Linked DNA regions of Microbulbifer sp. A4B17. The protein of the gene in region 3 interacts with the protein of the main gene of each other region in a pairwise test. Links are inferred from orthologs where the notes say so. Each region holds a gene or a part of one and is shown on either strand. Other genes may lie near its edges.

Region 1 (4,301 bases), 290 kb from region 3 along the record:
CCTTGATGAGCAACTACGGTTTTGAGCTCGCCTTGCGCGAAAGCAAAATCCCGTTTGAGAGAGCTAAAGTGGGCGACCGACATGTGCTTGAGAAAATGTCAGTCAATCAGTGGAAGCTGGGAGGCGAGTCGTCAGGCCATATTATCTGTGCCGATGCTTCTACCACCGGCGACGGTATTATTGCCGCACTGCAGGTACTGCGTGGCCTGTGTGAGTTTGATGAGCCCTTGCATCAGCTTAAGTCCCGTATGACAATGTTCCCCCAGCACATGATTAATGTGCAACTGGCTCATCGCGATGGTGTTCTCGATCACACAGACGTTAAGGCCATTGTTGTCGATGCGGAACGCCAGCTGGCGGACAGCGGACGTGTGCTGCTGCGGCCATCGGGCACAGAGCCTCTGATCCGGGTAATGGTTGAAGGTCGCGACAGCGCCCTGGTGGAACAGCTGGCCAAAGATATTTCCTCCGTGGTGGAGCGAATAGGAAATAACTGATCTGCTGCGATTTAACCCGTAGTAAATCGGTCCTCTGGGGACGCAGAAGAAACTCGTATAATTTTGGTTGTATGTTGGCGTCAATGTCGCTAAGATTTGCGCCCCTTGAAGGAGCACACATGCGAACACCGCTAGTAGCAGCAAACTGGAAAATGAACGGCAGCCGCGAGTTTGCCGAACGTTTTTTCACCGAACTCAACCTCGAAGGTGTGAAGTCCGGTGTTGTTGTTTGCCCATCTTTTCCATATCTCGGCCTAGTGGCTGATGCAGCGGAAAAGAGCGGATGTTTTAGCCTGGGTGCCCAGGACCTTAGCCAGGAGCCCAAAGGGGCATTTACTGGTGAGGTTTCCGCTAGCATGTTGCTGGATTGGAATACCCGTTACGTTATTGTTGGGCATTCTGAGCGCCGTAGTCTCTACGGAGAAACCAGTGAGTTAGTGGCGAAAAAATTTGTTGCGGCCCAGAAGGCGGGACTGAATCCAATACTTTGCGTCGGGGAAACCCTTGAAGAACGCGAACAGGAGCGCACTCTCGAAGTGGTTGCTGAACAACTTAAAGCGGTTGCCGATATCATTGATTCGGCTGGCTGGAAGCAGTCCGTGATTGCCTATGAGCCGGTATGGGCCATTGGCACCGGAAAAACTGCTAGCCCTGATGAAGCCCAAGCTGTACATGCGTCTATTCGCTCGCAGTTGGGCGATTTGGGCGCTGAAGTACAGATTTTATATGGCGGTAGTGTAAAATCCGCAAATGCCAGGGAGCTTTTTGCCCAGGCAGATATTGATGGCGCCCTGGTGGGTGGAGCTTCGCTGGATGCCGGCGAGTTTGCTGAGATTTGTCGCGCTGCTGTTTGATTTAACAGCACGCGGGTTAGCGAATACTGAATAACGGGTTGTTTAGACCCCCGTAGAGAGTTTCCAGAAAATGGAAAAATTGGTATTAGTTGTACACGTTTTGACTGCGCTGAGCATTATCGGCCTGATTTTGCTGCAACAGGGTAAGGGTGCTGAAGCTGGTGCATCTTTTGGCGCGGGCGCGTCCCAGACAGTTTTTGGTAGCCAAGGTAGCGGAAATTTCTTTTCCCGCTTGACAGCAATTTTTGCGACGGTATTCTTCGTCACCAGTTTCGGCCTGGCCATCCTGGCAAGACAAAGTGCAGAAACTAATGTTGATGCGGACCTTCCGCAAATTCCAGCGGCGGTGGAGCAGATTGGCCCAGTCGATGAACTGCCGGCTATCGATAGCGATATCCCGCAGCTCGAAACAGATTTGGAAACTGGCGATATCCCACAGATTCCTACAGACAGTACCGGTTCAGAAGAACCCGCTGCTGGCCAGGAGAATGAGGAACAGCAGTAAAAGATTTTTGCCCAGGTGGTGGAATTGGTAGACACGCTATCTTGAGGGGGTAGTGAGCTATGCTCGTGCGGGTTCAAGTCCCGCCCTGGGCACCACACATGAAACTGAGAGAAAACCTCAGTTAAATCAAAGAGTTAAAAGGAGGCTTCGGCCTCCTTTTTTTATGTCTGGTACTCCGCTGGCACACAATTGGTACACACTCATGCACCTGTTGAAGCGGCCGGATAGCCCCCACCTTTACTTCAATCTACGCCTCCCTAAATCATCGCGGTTCTTGCGCTTCTCCTTACATACAGTTGACAGAGATAAGGCTTCTAAGAGAGCGTTATACCTAGCAAGGAAGGTCAAGCAATGGCACTGGTTGGGTATGGACTACGAACAGATAAAACGTAACGCCTATGAGCAGGCAATAAAATTTCGTGATGATTGGCTGGATGAGTTCTTTAGTGAAGGGGGATACGCTCTATATAGCTATGATGCAAAGCAGCTTTTAGCGGAGCATTTAGGGGAGAGTGTTGAGAGTGGTCCTCAGGTTGAATTGGATTTAGAGGAGACCGAGGAAGAGCTTCTTAGTAGAGGTGTAAGACCTGAAAGAAAGGCTACAACACTTCGGGCACGGATAGGGAAGTTACAGAGACAGTTATTGAGGGCTCAACAACGCCTTGTTTCTGGTTTGTCTACTCCCGATGAAGTTGAAGATGATTTAGTGGATTTACTCGGAGCCCAATTAACAATAGAAGCCCTTGAGCAACATAGGCGGCCTGAACGCGTTACCGAGTTGTTAAACACTACTAGCCAAGCAGCTTCGGCTGCCATAGCTGTTGATAAAGTAAGTAGTCCCTCTCCGAAATTCTCAGAGCTGTATCAAGGTTGTGTGGATAACAAGAAGGCCGAGACCATAGCGAACCCACTAGGGCAAGGAACCTATGATGCACTTCGTCTGGCCGCAGAGGATTTCTTGTGGGTATTTGGGGATATTTCTTTAAATGCTTTCAAGGTAAAGGATGCAATGCATTTTAGGGATGTGCTGCTGATAGGCCCAAGTAACAGAAAGAAATATCCCGATCTTACACCTGAGGCAGTTTTATCTGGTGATGCAGAGTTTGGTAAGAGGATGTCTGCTACCACGGTTGGGGAGCGCCTGCTCTATGTCTCTCAAATTTTTGAGTATGGGGTAAGGTTTGAGTACATCAGTAAGAATCCCTTTAAAGGCATTACGGTACAAAGGGATACTCCAAAGATGCCAGCTTACTCGCAGGAAGATTTGGAGCGTATCTTCAAGTCACCGCTATTTGTTTCTGGTAGTTCATACTGGAAGCGGTCTGCACGGCAGTCGCATTTTTGAGCGTTGATGATAGCGCTATTTACTGGTGCAAGATGTGGTGAGATAGCACAGCTTAGAGCCGAGGATGTAAGGGAGCAGGATGGTATTACTTACTTCAGCATCAATGATGAGGAGGGAAAGGCGGTTAAGTCTAAGGCTGCTATAAGGAAAGTCTGTTGTGGTCAACTCCAACCGGACACTTCTTTAAGCACATTTCTCAAATTCGATCGGGGCTAGGTCTCCCAGTGTTGTATGTATTCTGCGTGAGTTGTAATAAGCAATATAGGCCCTTACATCTGCTACCGCATCCTCCCTTGTCGGATAGAGGTTTCCCGTTAACCACTCCCGCTTCAAGCTACTGAAGAAACGTTCAGTCGGTGCGTTGTCCCAACAATTTCCCTTACGGCTCATTGAACACACCATCCCCTGCTGACTCAATAACGTTTGGTAGGTATGGCTGGCATACTGACTGCCACGATCAGAGTGATGCAGGAGACCTTTTGGGGGCGTACGCAAATTGACAGCCATCATCAACGCACGAGTTACCAGGGCCGTTTCCATCTTTCGATCTAGATGCCAACCAACAATCCTGCGAGAATAGAGATCAATCACTACCGCCAAGTACAACCAGCCCTGCGAAGTCCAAATATATGTAATATCAGTCGTCCAGACTTGGTTTTTAGCACTCGGTGAGAACTCCCTATTAAGAAGGTTCTCTGCGACCGGCAGGTGATGTTTACTGCCAAGCCTAGCTTTTTCATGAGCTTGCGGACTCGATAGCGCCCGACTTCAAAGCCTTCTTTACGTAACAGCTTCATTAGCCGACGACTTCCGAGACTCTGTCTAGATTCTGCAAATAGGGCCTTCAAACGATGGCATAATTGCCATGTTTGAGCATCTATTGAGCTATTGCCACGGCAACACCAGTCGTAATAACTAGTCTTACTTACCTGCATTACCCGGCAGAGCACCCTAACAGGAAAGCTGCCTTGCTGTTTTTCAATAAAGCTGTACTTTATTTCATTTCTTTCGCAAAGAAGGCGCTGGCCTTTTTTAGGATTTCTTTCTCCATCCGCAACTGCTTATTTTCACGTCGTAATCGCTCTAATTCTGCGCGCTCG
Region 2 (4,539 bases), 3.0 Mb from region 3 along the record:
CAGCTGGGCTCGGGCCCCCAGACTCACCGAGGCGATTGCAATAATAACGACTGTCTTCAGTAAACTCTTGATCATTGGCGCAGATCTTCGACTTTAAAGTTCAAAATGGTTGTGCGGACTTCCCGCTCGAATATCACCGGTTCCTTTTGGGCCAGCTCGGCCACTTCGGGAAATACTTCCACCTTTTTAATGGCGGTCAGTACCGAGCGATCCAGGGCGGCATTACCACTGCCCTCGACGATATTAGCTGCCACCACCCGACCGGTGGGGACAAAGTTTATTTTTACCTTGGTAAGCATACCGTTTCGGGCACTGGGCGGGCGACTCCATACCGCCTCAATCTGCTGCTGAATCGCCTGGCCAACGGACATCACCGCTTGCTCGGCCTCATTCGCATCCAGCAGGTCCTCTTCATCCTGAAGTGCCTCATCAAAAGAACTCTGGCGCTCTTGAGCCAGCTTCTCCTTCAGCTCTTTTTCTTTGCGCGCCTTCTCTTGCTGTTCTTTCTCGCGGCGGGCCTTTTCTGCCTGCGCTTTGCGATCTGCTTCGGCTTTTGCCTTGCGTTTCTTTTCCGCCTCGAGTTTTTTCTTCTGCTCCAGGGCTGCACGGCGCTTACGTTCGACCTCAGCCTTGCGTTTTTGCTCCGCTTCGCGCTCAGCACGCTGTTTTATTTTATCGACCTTTTTCGGCAGTTTCTTCTTCGGTGTTGCCGCTTCAATAGTCACCAGCTTTGCCTGCACAAACTTTGGCATCGGTTTGTGCTCGGGCATACTGCTGGCTTCCCAGCCGTAGGTCATGGCAGCTATCAGCGCCCCGTGCAAAACGAGGCTGATGATAATCGCCAATGCATAAAAGCCTTTATTCACCGGCACCCTACCCCTGAGGTGGCTCTGTCACCAGGCCGACGCTGGGCGCTCCCGCCTGCTGCAGTTCGGTCATGGCATTGACGATCAGGCCATAGCGAGCCTCGGTGTCACCCCACACCAAAACCGGGGTTCCCGGCTTTTGGCGCAATACCTTAGCGACCGTTTGTTTAATTTCTTCGAGCGACTTGGCGCTCTGCTCGTCAGTCCCCAGATTCAGGTAATAGGTGCCATCGGAACGCACAGAAATAATCAGCGGCTCCTCATCGGTTTCCTCCATCGGCGCCGAGGGCGCATTTGGAAGGTCGACTTTGACCCCCTGCATCAACAATGGTGCCGTGACCATAAAGACAATCAACAGCACCAGCATTACGTCAATGTAGGGCACCACATTGATCTCGGAGACCAGCTTCTTCTTGGTTCCTTTGCGAAACACACTCATAGGGCTCGCCTACTCACTACTCAGCCGGAATGCACTTTGCGGTGCAGGATAGAGGAAAACTCCTCGGCGAAAGTTTCGTAGCTGGACAACAGCGACTCCGCCTTGGCGGAATAGCGGTTAAAAGCCATCACCGCAGGAATTGCTGCGAACAAACCCATAGCAGTAGCCACCAACGCCTCACTGATACCGGGTGCGACCGTGGCAATGGTGGCCTGGTGCATGGTGGCGAGGCCACGGAAGGAATTCATAATCCCCCACACGGTGCCAAACAGGCCGATATAGGGACTGACAGAGCCTACGGTTGCCAGGAACGGCAGGTTCATTTCCACCTTTTCCTGCTCTCGGGACATAGCCACACGCATGGCCCGTTCAGTGCCTTCCATTACCGCTTCGGGGCCACTGCTGCCTTGCTGGCGCAGGCGGGTAAACTCGGTAAAACCAGCGCGAAAAAGGGATTCAACACCATCGGTCCGGCCTTTTTCTGCGCGCTCGTTACCTTCGCGGAAGAGTTTGTTCAGGTCGGCACCGGACCAAAAGCGACGTTCGAAATTGTTCAGGGAGCGCTTGGCCTGGGACAGGTAGAGTCCGCGCTGGATAATCATGACCCAGGACACCACAGAGGCCAGTAACAGCAGCAGCATTACTAACTGTACCAACAGGCTGGCGTTCTGGATTAGCCCCCAAAGAGAAAGTTGTTCACCGGCGTTCATCTTCTTAAATAACTGCCTTTAATGCTGAATAAATAGGTTCCGGCAGGGCACAGGGCCTGCGGCTGTCGTCAGCGACACAAGCAACTTTGACCACGCCTTCGCAAATTAGCTCATCGCCGCGCCAGATTTTTTGTTCAAAAGTCACTGCGGCCCGCCCCAGTTTGCCAATCGAGGCCGTAGCGCGCAATGCATCATCGAGGAGAGCTGACCTTCGATACTGGATCTCAGCGGAGTGCACCACCAGCAACAGCCCCTGTTCCGGCATCGCCGGCTTATCATACCCGAGGGAGCGCAGCAGTTCTGTGCGCGCGCGCTCCATATACTTCAAATAATTCACGTAATAGACGATACCGCCCGCGTCGGTATCTTCTATATAAACTCGCAGCGGAATACTGAAAACTTCCTTCACTCCATCCTCTCTCACTACTTATTATCGGGCTTCGGCAGGCCGAAGTGTTCATAAGCCAGGCCAGTTGCCACTCGCCCCCGCGGTGTGCGGGCGATATAACCCTGCTGAATCAGGTAGGGCTCCAACACATCTTCCAGGGTATCCCGCTCCTCACTGACCGCTGCAGCGAGACTGTCCACTCCCACCGGTCCACCATCGAACTTCTCGATCATGGCCAATAGCATACGGCGATCCAACTGGTCGAAGCCACGGGAATCCACATTGAGCATATTGAGGGCTGCATCGGCAATGGCGGAATCTACGGCACCATCACCTTTAACTTCCGCGTAGTCACGCACACGGCGCAATAAGCGGTTGGCAATTCGGGGAGTACCGCGGGCTCGACGGGCAACTTCCAAGGCACCGCCCTCATCCATATCCACCCCCATCAAACCGGCTGAGCGGCGCACGATACTGGTGAGATCCTCGACGTTATAGAACTCAAGGCGCTGGACAATGCCGAAGCGATCCCTCAGTGGCGAGGTGAGCAGACCCGCCCTTGTGGTAGCCCCCACCAGGGTAAAGGGTGGCAGGTCGAGCTTGATAGAGCGCGCCGCTGGCCCTTCGCCGATCATAATATCCAGCTGGTAGTCTTCCATCGCTGGATACAGGACCTCTTCCACATGGGGGCTGAGGCGGTGGATCTCATCGATAAACAGCACATCCCCCGGTTCCAGATTGGTCATTAATGCCGCCAGGTCGCCAGCTTTTTCCAGTACCGGGCCTGAGGTGGTCTTAATGGCCACCCCCATTTCGGCGGCGATAATATTTGCCAGGGTGGTTTTCCCCAGTCCCGGCGGGCCGAATACCAGGGTGTGATCCAGGGCCTCTTTGCGCAACTTGGCGGCCTGAATAAAAATCTCCATCTGTTCCCGCACCACCGGCTGACCCACATAATCGTCCAGGGTTTTGGGGCGCACAGCGCGGTCGTACTGCTCTTCCTGGCCCGAGGGGCCCGCAGGTCCCGGTGCCACCAAACGGTCGGCTTCAATCATTGCAACAACTCCAGGGCACTCAGATTAAGCGGGGGCCATTCCCTTAAGGGCCAGGCGAATCAAGGCCGCACTATCGGCACCCGGCTGCTCCTTGCTGGCCCGGGCCACCATTTTACTGGCTTCAGAGGGCTTGTAGCCCAGAGCAGCCAAAGCGCTCTCCGCCTCGCCGGTGTGATCCACCTTGGGTTCGGCAGCTGCGGCCATCAGAGGGATATCATTGGCGTCGCCAAAGTCCGGGGTCAATTTATCCCGCAACTCTACGATCAGGCGCTCAGCGGTCTTTTTACCCACACCGGGAACCTTAACCAGCGCCGCTACATTATCCTCCGACACACAACGGGCCAGGGCCGTACCGTCCAGCCCGGATAAAATAGCCAGGGCCATCTTGGGGCCTACTCCACTTACCTTGATCAAGGTCCGAAACAGTTTGCGATCCCCATCGCGGATAAAGCCATACAGCTGCTGGGCGGTTTCGGATACCGCCAAATGGGTGTGCAGCTGCACCGACTGGCCCAGGGCTGGCAGTTCGAAAATCGTGGTCATGGGTGCGAGTACTTCATAACCTACTCCCTGTACATCCACCAGTAACAGGGGGGGCTGCACAGCGGCCAGAGTACCAGTCAATCTTCCAATCATGTGTTATTCCAGGTTTATTTTGTCTGCGCCCTACATAGGAGCCAATTCTATCAGCCGATCACACACTGAGACGGCCACGACGAAAACGACTGCGCGCTCCGCCAGCGGTAACTACCAGAGTCTGCTCGGTATGCATATGGCACAGTGCCACGGCGAGTGCATCGGCGGCATCCTCTTGTGGCGATGCCGGCAGGGACAGCAGTGTTTTAACCATATGCTGTACCTGCAATTTATCCGCAGCACCGTTACCGACCACCGCCTGCTTCACTTTGCGGGCTTCATACTCAGCTACTTCCAGACCAATGTTTGCCCCAGCCACAATAGCTGCCCCCCGGGCCTGGCCCAGTTTCAGGGCGGAGCCGGCGCTCTTGGACATAAAGACATTTTCAATCGCCATCTGGGCTGGACGGTATTGTTGAGCGATTTGGCTCACAGCATCAAAAAT
Region 3 (4,884 bases):
GCTATGCCAACCACTGTTATTTCCTCGCCATTAACTTTCAGTGTGCGACTCGCAACTTTTGGTCTGGTATCTGTAGTCATGATGGCCTCGGCCGCCCACTCCCAGCCACCGGGATCAAGCTGCGTTACAGAATCTGGGATTGCAGCAAGCAACTTATCCATTGGCAAGTGCTCGCCAATCACACCGGTACTAAAAGGCAATACCTGTTCCGCAGAAATCTCTAAAGCATCTGCCACGGCCTCACATGTAGCCCGTGCATCCACCAACCCTCTGGCTCCAGTGGCAGCATTGGCGTTGCCGGCGTTGACTACCAAAGCTCTCACACCCCCCTTGGAGATATGTTCTTTGGCGACAGTAACCGGGGCCGCGCAAAAAGTATTCTGGGTAAACGTTGCAGCGACTGATGTTCCTTCAGCAAGCTCAACCAACAACAGGTCGTTGCGCTGCCAATCTTTGATCTTGGCGGGCATACTGGCGAGACGAACCCCTTCAACAGAGGGTATAAGTGATTCAGGCATAAGAATAACGACTTAGAGCTATCACAACACTCTGCAAACCTGTAAGCAGTTCACTAGAGCGAAATTGCAGAAATGAATAGGTGGCAGACATTATCAAAGCCGCTCTTAACCAAGGCAAGTCAAAAATGAACTTATCTGCGGAATAACTCGAGATATCCGCAGATAATTCTTATCGAAATTAAAAAAATACCCTGCTAAGCAGGGTATTTCTAAATCCAGGCAGTGGAAACTTAACTCTGAGTAGAGGAAGCCAGCTTGCCGTGACACTGCTTGTATTTCTTCCCGGAGCCGCAGGGGCAGGGGTCATTCCTTCCAACTTTAGGACCGCGGCGCTCCGGTACAGGAGTCGCCGGTTGCTGTTCCTGGGGTTCACTCTTTGGAAGTGCTGAAGCCTGGGCATGCTGCAGTTCGAGCTGCTGTTTGCGCTGCTCTTCCAGGCGGCGCTGCTCCATTTCTTCTGCCTGCTCACGAGTCATCGGCTCTACGTGGGCAAGGATGCGCACTACTTCATGCTTGAGGTTCTCCAGCATGCTCTGGAACAGGTGGAAAGACTCGCGCTTAAATTCCTGCTTGGGGTTTTTGTTGGCATAAGCCCGCAAGCCAATACCCGCACGCAAATGATCCATGCTGGAAAGGTGCTCTTTCCACAGTTGATCCAATACCTGTAACATAATTTGACGCTCGATAGTCGGCATCAAATTGGCATCACCGGAAGACTCACCAATGCGTGAAACTTTTGCCGTATATGCCTCCTGAGCAGCGGCAGCAATTTTTTCCCGCAGACTCTCTTCGTGCAGGGTGCGGTCCTCGTCCAGCCACTGCTGTACCGGAAGCTGGATACCCAATTCTCCGGAGAGCTGTTGCTCCAGGGCCGGGATATCCCACTGCTCTTCCACACTCTGCGGCGGAATTGAGCTGGAGATAATGCCATCGACCACATCGTCACGAATAGCTGAGATGGTGTCACTGATGCTCTCAGCCTCAAGCAGTTCGTTGCGCTGGCCGTAAATCACCTGACGCTGGTCATTGGCCACATCATCGTATTCCAGCAACTGTTTACGAATATCGAAGTTACGCCCTTCAACGCGGCGCTGGGCTTTTTCAATAGCGTTGGAAACCATACGGTGCTCGATCGCCTCACCGCGCTCCATTCCCAGCATCTGCATAAAGTTCTTCACCCGGTCGGAGGCGAAGATGCGCATCAGGTTGTCTTCCAGGGAGAGATAGAAACGAGTAACACCCGGGTCGCCCTGGCGACCAGCGCGGCCTCGCAACTGGTTATCAATACGGCGGGACTCATGACGCTCAGTACCGATAATATGCAGACCACCGGCCTCAATAACCTGCTCGTGACGCTCCTTCCAATCCTCTTTGACCTGCGCCAATTCTGCTTCAGTCAGCTCGCGGCCTTTCTCCTGCCCCAGGGCTGCCGCTTCAGCTTCCCAGTTTCCGCCCAGAACAATATCGGTACCACGACCGGCCATATTGGTGGCGATAGTCACCGCACCCGGACGACCCGCCTGGGCAATAATCTGTGCTTCACGCTCGTGGTACTTGGCATTAAGGACCTGGTGCTTAATGCCGGCCTTCTGCAAATTGCGAGACATCTCTTCCGAGGTCTCAATAGAGGCAGTACCCACAAGGATCGGAGCCTGCTTTTCACGGCAGTGCTTCACATCCTCAATAATCGCTTCCATCTTCTCTTCCTGGCTCAGGTAAACCAGGTCATTGAGATCTTCACGCTGAATTTCTTTATTCGTGGGAATTACCACCACGTCCAGCCCGTAAATCTGCTGGAATTCAAACGCCTCTGTATCTGCAGTACCGGTCATACCGGCGAGCTTGGGGTAGAAGCGGAAAAGATTCTGGAAGGTTGTGGAGGCGAGGGTCTGGCTCTCACTCTGGATCTGAACACTCTCTTTTGCTTCCAACGCCTGATGCAGGCCCTCGGAGAGGCGACGACCGGGCATAGTCCGGCCGGTGTGCTCATCAATTAAAACCACCTGGCCATTCTGCACTATGTAATCCACATCGCGGTTAAAAAGTACATGAGCGCGCAGAGCCGCATGCACGTGGTGCAACAAACCCAGGTTCCCAGGGGCGTAAAGTGATTGATCGTCTTTCATTAATCCGCTGCGTGACAGCAGATCTTCGATCAATAAGTGCCCCTGCTCGGTAAGTTCAACCTGACGGGTTTTTTCATCAACCGTATAGTGGCCCTCGCCACCTTCTTCGGCGCGCTCCAGCTGAGGGACCAGCTTATTCATCGCCATATAAAGGTGAGAGGAATCTTCAGCAGCGCCAGAGATAATCAGCGGGGTACGGGCTTCATCGATCAGGATCGAATCTACTTCATCCACAATAGCGAAATTCTGAGGACGCTGTGTACGATCCTCTTTGCGCAACACCATGTTGTCACGCAGGTAATCAAAGCCAAACTCGTTATTGGTGCCGTAAGTGATGTCAGCCTCGTATGCTGCTTTTTTATCTTCCGGCGGCTGCTGGGAAACAATAACTCCCACAGTCATACCCAGGAATTCATACACCGGGCGCATCCAATTGGCATCCCGCGCAGCGAGGTAATCATTCACCGTAACAATGTGAACACCCTTACCTTCTAATGCATTAAGATATGCCGGCAAGGTTGCAACCAGGGTTTTACCTTCACCGGTGCGCATTTCTGCGATGCGCCCTTCATGCAAGGTCATACCGCCTATCAGCTGGACATCGAAATGGCGCATGCCCATAGTCCGGCGGCCCGCTTCGCGCACTGCGGCAAACGCTTCGGGCAGAATTTGATCGAGCTTTTCCCCATCAGCGAGACGCTGCCTGAACTCATCTGTTTTAGCCCGCAGGCCTGCATCGTCAAGCTTCTGAAAATCCTCTTCCAGAGCATTGATCTTTTCCACGACGCGTCGCATGCGCTTCAGCTCGCGGTCATTTTTTGAACCAAAGACCGATTTAATCAGTTTGCCAATCATTATCTAGAAACCACTTATCTTATTTGCGCTGTCGGCGCTAATATCGGGCAGATCAATGCACCGACGCTCCTTTATGCGAGGGGTGCAAGTAAACAGGAAGGCGCAAGCGCTGGCAACTCTTATGCCAAGCTGCCAACAATTACGCGTAAAGGAAGGATAGTTCTTATCTGCCTGTGCGGCGGATATAGGTGGCCGGATCAACCGTGCGGTTATTCTTGTAAATCTCGAAATGGACATGGGGCCCGGTAGAGCGGCCACTGGAGCCCATCAGGGCAATGACCTGGCCCCTCTTGACTACATCACCCAACCCCACTTTCAGCTCACTGTTATGCCCGTAACGAGTGGAGTAGCCATTACCGTGATTGATCTCCACCAGCTGGCCATAGCCGTGACGCTCATCGGCCCAGGTAACAACGCCTGCAGCTACTGAAACAACGTCAGAGCCCATCTTGCCAGCAAAATCCACACCCTTATGCCAGGTTCTGCGGCCGGTGAAAGGGTCGGTACGATAACCATAGCGGGAGGACATCCACCCCTTGCTGATAGGGCGGCCTGCCAGGAATTGCTCATCCTCGAGCTTGAGGTTAGCCATCAGGGATTCGAGCGTATTCAACTGCATCTGGCGATCTTCAATCTGGTGAGAGAGATCTCCAATAACATCTAGGAATTCGGGTGGCTGATATGGCAGTTCGGATGCGCCTGCAATTCCGGTATCTTCCGGTCCACCGATAGCCGGTGCACTGCCAAACTCAAATTCCCCTTCATCGAGATTGGCTACAGAGGTCAAACGCTCACCCAGCGCATCCAGGCGAGTTAAACGTGCCTGCAACTCAGCGAGTTTAAGCGTGAGGGCTGCGAGCTGCTCCCGCGCCTCCCTATCGGCTTCAGCAATTTCGTCCTGCTGCTTGCGCAGGGCGCGGCTCCAAGCCTTGGCAGTTCGGGAATCAAACAGATCGGTTTTGGTAACCGGCAGGTTGGCCCCCAGCAAAAATGCCCCCACAGGCAGGCTCAGCAGACACAAGCCCAACAGAGCTTTACTCAAGCTGCCGAAATTAAAGCTGCGAGTCGCACCGCGCTCATTGACCAGGATTACTTTCATAGGGGCTGTGAGGAGTTCGACATTTTTAATTTTCGTTAGTCCCCACTATAAGGTGAGGTGCCAAACCAAAAAGAATACCAAAAATCTACAGGCTTTCTCTGTGAAACAATCATACAAAAAAGCCGGCACTATAATGCCGGCTTCCTGCAAAAGTATCAAACTGCCAAAATAGGCTTGATATAAGAGATCGGAGCCTCTTCCTGCTCACCTTCAAAGGTGACCATTTCCCAGGCATCCTTCTGTGTCATCAGGTTGCGGAGGGATTTGTTGTTGAGTGCATGGCCTG
Region 4 (4,500 bases), 990 kb from region 3 along the record:
TTGACCAGGTTTTCCGGTGGGAAGGCACAGCTGGCGTGGATATCGGCAGCGTATTCGGTCGTCATGACGAAGTCCGTCAGCTGCGGCCTGGCTTTGCGCTCGAAGCCGCTGAAGTCCTGCTCGGTAAAAGCGCGGGTTAACTGGCGCGCGCGATCCGGGCGGAAATTCATAAAGATAAGGGAATCGCCGTCCTGGATAGGGGCGGGCTCGCCAATCACCGTTGGCGCGACAAACTCATCGTTTTCACCGCGCTCATAGGCCGAGGCCAGTCCTGCCAGGGCGTCACTGGCACTGTGCTTTGCTGTACCCAGGGTCAGCATGTCGTAAACGGACTCGGTGCGCTCCCAGCGCTGGTCGCGATCCATGGCGAAGTAGCGCCCGGCCAGAGTAGCCATATGGGCATTGCCGACGGAGTCACATACCTGCATCAGGCGCGCCAGGGAGGGTTCGGCACTGCGCGGTGGGGTATCGCGGCCATCGAGAAATGCGTGTACATAAATAGCGCGGGCGCCGCGCTGCGCCGCCAGGGTTACCATGGCAACAATATGGTCTTCGTGGCTGTGTACGCCGCCCTCGGACAGGAGTCCCATAATATGGACGGCGCCGTTGTTGGCGATAGCCTTATCTACCGCAGTGGTGTAAGCGGTATTACGGAAGAAGTCGCCGTCCTGGATGGCTTTGTTGATCCGGGTGAAGTTCTGGTAGACCACTCGACCGGCGCCCAATGTCATATGGCCGACTTCTGAGTTGCCCATTTGTCCATCGGGCAGGCCCACTGCCATACCGGAGGTCTGGATCAGGGTTTTTGGGCGGGTCGCCCAGATATTGTCCCAGACCGGAGACTTGGCTGCGTGAATCGCATTGTGCTCAGGATTGTCGCTGTGGCCGAAGCCGTCCAGAATCAGCAGGACCAGGGGGCGTTTTTGCGGGGCTTGCGTAGCGGCCATAACGACAGTATTCCTCTTCCGGGGGGTTAAATTGCGGACGCGGATTTTAACCTGTGGGGCTGGTATTTCACCATGTTATTTAGCTTAAGCCGGATTACATAGGGGCTGGGGCGGAAGGATTTGGCTGGTTAGAATTTCGCCATGATCGTGTATACTCCCGCCGGCATCGGGCGCTGCAGCGCCCTGTTGATAACCACTTGAGGATTTTGGGGGCGAAGTGGATTTTCTCGACTTTTTAGCTGAGCAGTGGCTGTTGGTCGGCCTGCTTGTGGCATTGCTTTACGCTTTTGTTTTGACTGAGCGATACAAGTCTGGTGAACCTGCGTCATTGCACGAAGTGACCAAGCTGATCAACAGCGATGGGGCCAAGGTGCTGGATATCCGCGATCGCAGCGAGTTCACCTCCGGTCATATCGTCGATTCCCTGCATATTCCCCACGGGGATGTTGCTGAGCGCATTGCTGAGTTGGAATCCTTTAAAGATAAAACCATTATTGTCGCCGACAAAATGGGGCAGCATGCAGGCCCGGTGGGACGAATGCTGAAGCAGAAAGGTTTCCAGGTGCGTCGTCTGCAGGGCGGCATGAGCGAGTGGGCTAACCAGAACCTGCCTGTCGTTAAGGGCAAAGGTTAACCTGAAGCATAAGTTTGACGGAGTTTTGTCATGCAGAATGTTGTCATTTATACCACCCGTTTTTGTCCCTACTGTGTCCGTGCCAAGCAGCTACTCGACAGCAAGGGTGTCGCCTATCGCGAAAGACCCGTGGATAACAATCCCGGCTTGCGTGCGGAAATGGCTGCCAAGGCGGGACGTCGTTCGGTCCCACAGATCTGGATCGGCGATAAGTATGTAGGGGGTTGCGACGACCTGATGGCGTTAGAGCGCGCCGGCCAACTCGACAAACTGCTGAAAGCAGCGGAGTCAGTAGAAAATTGACGCGGCCGCCAACATGCGGTCTCCAATATTTGCTATTTATCCGGTCCGGGCCTTGAAACGTTTTATCGAGGCCCCAACTGTTGAGTTATTACCGGAGTCTTTCTCACGGAAGGCATCAATAAACTTTTTATAATGAACAGGCTGTAACATGGCTGAAGAATTAAATGGCGCAGCGGCAAACGCAGAGGCTCCACAAGTACAATTTGCGATGCAGCGCATCTACCTGAAAGACCTCTCCTTTGAAACCCCGATGGGTGCCGAGGTCTTCAAAAAGCAGTGGAAGCCCCAGGTTAATCAGGAGCTGAACACCAAGACCGCGAAGATCGAAGACGATCTGTACGAAGTGGCTCTGACCCTGACTATCACCGTAAAGCTGGAAGAAGACACCGCTTTCCTGGTAGAGGTAAAACAAGCTGGCTTGTTCGGTATCAAAGGTCTGGAAGGTCAGCAACTGGCCCAGGCCCTGAACACTGCCTGCCCGCAGATTTTGTTCCCCTACGCCCGTGAAGTGATCGACAATGCCGTAGTCAAAGGTTCATTCCCTGCACTGATGTTGCCGCCGGTGAACTTCGACGCCCTGTTCGCTGCTGCCCTCGATAAGGCGCAGAAAGAGTCAGAAGGTGCCCAAGCGAATGCTTAATTCGCTTTAGCCCGGCTGGCACGATAAAAAGGTCCCTTAGCGGGGCCTTTTTTTATATCTGTAATCTCTCGGGGATAGCTTCCATTTTACTGACTGCCCCTCCGCAACCGCAGTACAAACCTGGAGCCGCTTATGCAGTGGGATCTGCCAAATCCATTTATCGCCAAAGTGACGGTTGGCGCCAAACATGTGGATGGCCTGAGTCATGCCAACAACGCGGAATATGTGCGCTGGTGTGAGGCCACCGCCTGGGCGCACAGCGCAGCCCTGGGCTTGGATGTCACGAATTATCAGCAGCTTGACCGGGGAATGGCAATTCGTCATGGCGAGTATGACTATATACTGGCGGCCAGAGAGGGGGAGGAATTGCTGTTTGGCACCTGGCTCACTGAGGTGGACGGGCGTCTGAATATGACTCGCCGCTTTCAGGTGTTTCGCGCCGCCGATAAGGCATTGGTATTGCGGGCCGAATGGCGGATGGTGTGCATTGAGCTTTCCACTGGCAAGCCAAAACGCATGCCGGCGATCTTCAAGGAAATTTACAGTCCGGCAGTGACTGCCCCGGAGGCTGAAAAAAATGAGTGAAGAGTTTGTATCCCTGACCAACAATTCAGGGGCGCTTAAGGACAAGACCATATTTATCACCGGCGCCAGTCGCGGCATCGGCCGGGCGATCGCCCTTAAGTGTGCCGCAGATGGAGCCAATATCGTGATTGCCGCTAAATCGGCAGAGCCCCACCCGAAGCTCCCGGGAACCATCTTCTCGGTGGCGGAGGAAGTGGAAATGGCCGGTGGCAAAGCCCTGGCCCTGCAGGTGGACGTGCGCGATGAGCAGCGGGTAGAGCAGGCTATGTCAGCGGCCGCCGACAAATTTGGCGGTATCGATGCAGTGATTAATAACGCGGGAGCGATCAACCTGACCAATGTCGAATCGACACCGCCCAAGCGCTACGACCTGATGCAGAGCATCAATAGCCGTGCGGTGTATCTCACCGCCCACCTGGCGATTCCTTACCTGAAAAAAGCAGACAACGCCCACATCCTCAGCCTCTGCCCGCCGCTGAATATCCAGCCTAAATGGTTGGGGCCCTTCGCTCCTTACGCTATGTCAAAGTTTGGTATGACCATTCTCAGCCTGGGTTTGGCGGAAGAGCTGCGCGAGGCGGGGATTAGTGTAAATACCCTGTGGCCGCGTACACTGGTGGCCACGGCCGCGATTGAATTTGCGGTGGGTAGTCGCGAGATGTTTGAGCAGAGCCGCAAGCCCGCCGTTATGGCCGATGCGGCCTACGAGATACTGACGACCAGAGATGTCGCCTTGAGCGGTCGCCAGTTAATCGATGAAGAGCTGTTGGCAGAGCGCGGTGTGAAGGATTTCACTGGCTATGCCCACAATCCAGCCAATGCAGACAACTTAACCAAGGATTTATTTCTCGACTGACGCTGGCAGGGGGTATTTGTGAGCAGCGACAGAAAGTTATTTAAAGACGCTCTCGGCGAAATGGGAGACGTCAAACCACTGGCACAGGAGCGCCGTGTCACTTTACGCAAGGAGCCGAAGCAATCTGAGTCGATGTTGCGGGAGCGCCGCGCCGCTGCTACGCGCCTGACAGAACGGGAAATGAACCCCCTGTCCGGTGAATATATCGATTTGGTAGAGCCATGGGATCCGTTGGAGTTCAAGCGCGATGGTGTGCAAAACGGGGTCTATCGCAATTTGCGCCTGGGCAAATACAGCGTAGATGCGCGCCTGGATTTACATCGCCATTCTGTGGAGATGGCGCGCAGGGCCGTGATGGAATTTATCCGTGATTGTGTTGAAGCGGATGTGCGCTGTGCCCTGATTACCCACGGTAAGGGTGAGGGGCGTAAGCAACCGGCGTTATTGAAGAGCTGTATCAATCACTGGTTGCCGCAGCTGCACGAAGTACTGGCTTTTCACAGTGCCCAACCCCAACACGGGGGCTTGGGAGCGA

What was found.
Region 1: the proteins of secA (region 3) and secG interact in binary tests that used the Escherichia coli proteins (3 or more experiments, as listed by UniProt). The link is inferred for Microbulbifer sp. A4B17 from one-to-one orthologs.
Region 2: the proteins of secA (region 3) and ybgC interact in binary tests that used the Escherichia coli proteins (3 or more experiments, as listed by UniProt). The link is inferred for Microbulbifer sp. A4B17 from one-to-one orthologs.
Region 4: the proteins of secA (region 3) and secB interact in binary tests that used the Escherichia coli proteins (3 or more experiments, as listed by UniProt). The link is inferred for Microbulbifer sp. A4B17 from one-to-one orthologs.

Annotation. Positions count from the first base shown.
Region 1 is NZ_CP029064.1:4,120,760-4,125,060, reverse strand. The notes cover bases 458-3,138. They hold secG (preprotein translocase subunit SecG), read left to right. Parts: upstream 458-1,421; coding sequence 1,422-1,856; downstream 1,857-3,138. Other genes in these bases: BTJ40_RS18170 (hypothetical protein), read left to right, coding at 2,224-3,138; tpiA (triose-phosphate isomerase), read left to right, coding at 617-1,351; glmM (phosphoglucosamine mutase), read left to right, coding at 458-497. Also shown: more of glmM, read left to right, coding at 1-457; more of BTJ40_RS18170, read left to right, coding at 3,139-3,201. UniProt on the Escherichia coli protein: Subunit of the protein translocation channel SecYEG. Overexpression of some hybrid proteins has been thought to jam the protein secretion apparatus resulting in cell death; while this may be true it also results in FtsH-mediated degradation of SecY.
Region 2 is NZ_CP029064.1:811,169-815,707, reverse strand. The notes cover bases 723-3,641. They hold ybgC (tol-pal system-associated acyl-CoA thioesterase), read right to left. Parts: upstream 2,425-3,641; coding sequence 2,020-2,424; downstream 723-2,019. Other genes in these bases: ruvA (Holliday junction branch migration protein RuvA), read right to left, coding at 3,483-3,641; ruvB (Holliday junction branch migration DNA helicase RuvB), read right to left, coding at 2,439-3,458; tolQ (protein TolQ), read right to left, coding at 1,326-2,015; tolR (protein TolR), read right to left, coding at 874-1,305; tolA (cell envelope integrity protein TolA), read right to left, coding at 723-866. Outside these bases: Tol-Pal system beta propeller repeat protein TolB, read right to left, coding at 1-75; more of tolA, read right to left, coding at 72-722; more of ruvA, read right to left, coding at 3,642-4,094; crossover junction endodeoxyribonuclease RuvC, read right to left, coding at 4,153-4,539.
Region 3 is NZ_CP029064.1:3,835,967-3,840,850, forward strand. The notes cover bases 549-3,812. They hold secA (preprotein translocase subunit SecA), read right to left. Parts: upstream 3,500-3,812; coding sequence 749-3,499; downstream 549-748. Other genes in these bases: BTJ40_RS16875 (M23 family metallopeptidase), read right to left, coding at 3,663-3,812. Outside these bases: bifunctional glutamate N-acetyltransferase/amino-acid acetyltransferase ArgJ, read right to left, coding at 1-518; more of BTJ40_RS16875, read right to left, coding at 3,813-4,598; lpxC (UDP-3-O-acyl-N-acetylglucosamine deacetylase), read right to left, coding at 4,754-4,884. UniProt on the Escherichia coli protein: Required for protein export, interacts with the SecYEG preprotein conducting channel.
Region 4 is NZ_CP029064.1:4,825,124-4,829,623, reverse strand. What follows is about bases 899-3,778. They hold secB (protein-export chaperone SecB), read left to right. Parts: upstream 899-2,032; coding sequence 2,033-2,524; downstream 2,525-3,778. Other genes in these bases: BTJ40_RS21120 (NAD(P)-dependent oxidoreductase), read left to right, coding at 3,102-3,778; BTJ40_RS21125 (thioesterase family protein), read left to right, coding at 2,657-3,109; grxC (glutaredoxin 3), read left to right, coding at 1,612-1,884; BTJ40_RS21140 (rhodanese-like domain-containing protein), read left to right, coding at 1,165-1,581; gpmI (2,3-bisphosphoglycerate-independent phosphoglycerate mutase), read right to left, coding at 899-947. In the rest of the region: more of gpmI, read right to left, coding at 1-898; more of BTJ40_RS21120, read left to right, coding at 3,779-3,965; DNA endonuclease SmrA, read left to right, coding at 3,984-4,500. UniProt on the Escherichia coli protein: One of the proteins required for the normal export of some preproteins out of the cell cytoplasm. It is a molecular chaperone that binds to a subset of precursor proteins, maintaining them in a translocation-competent state.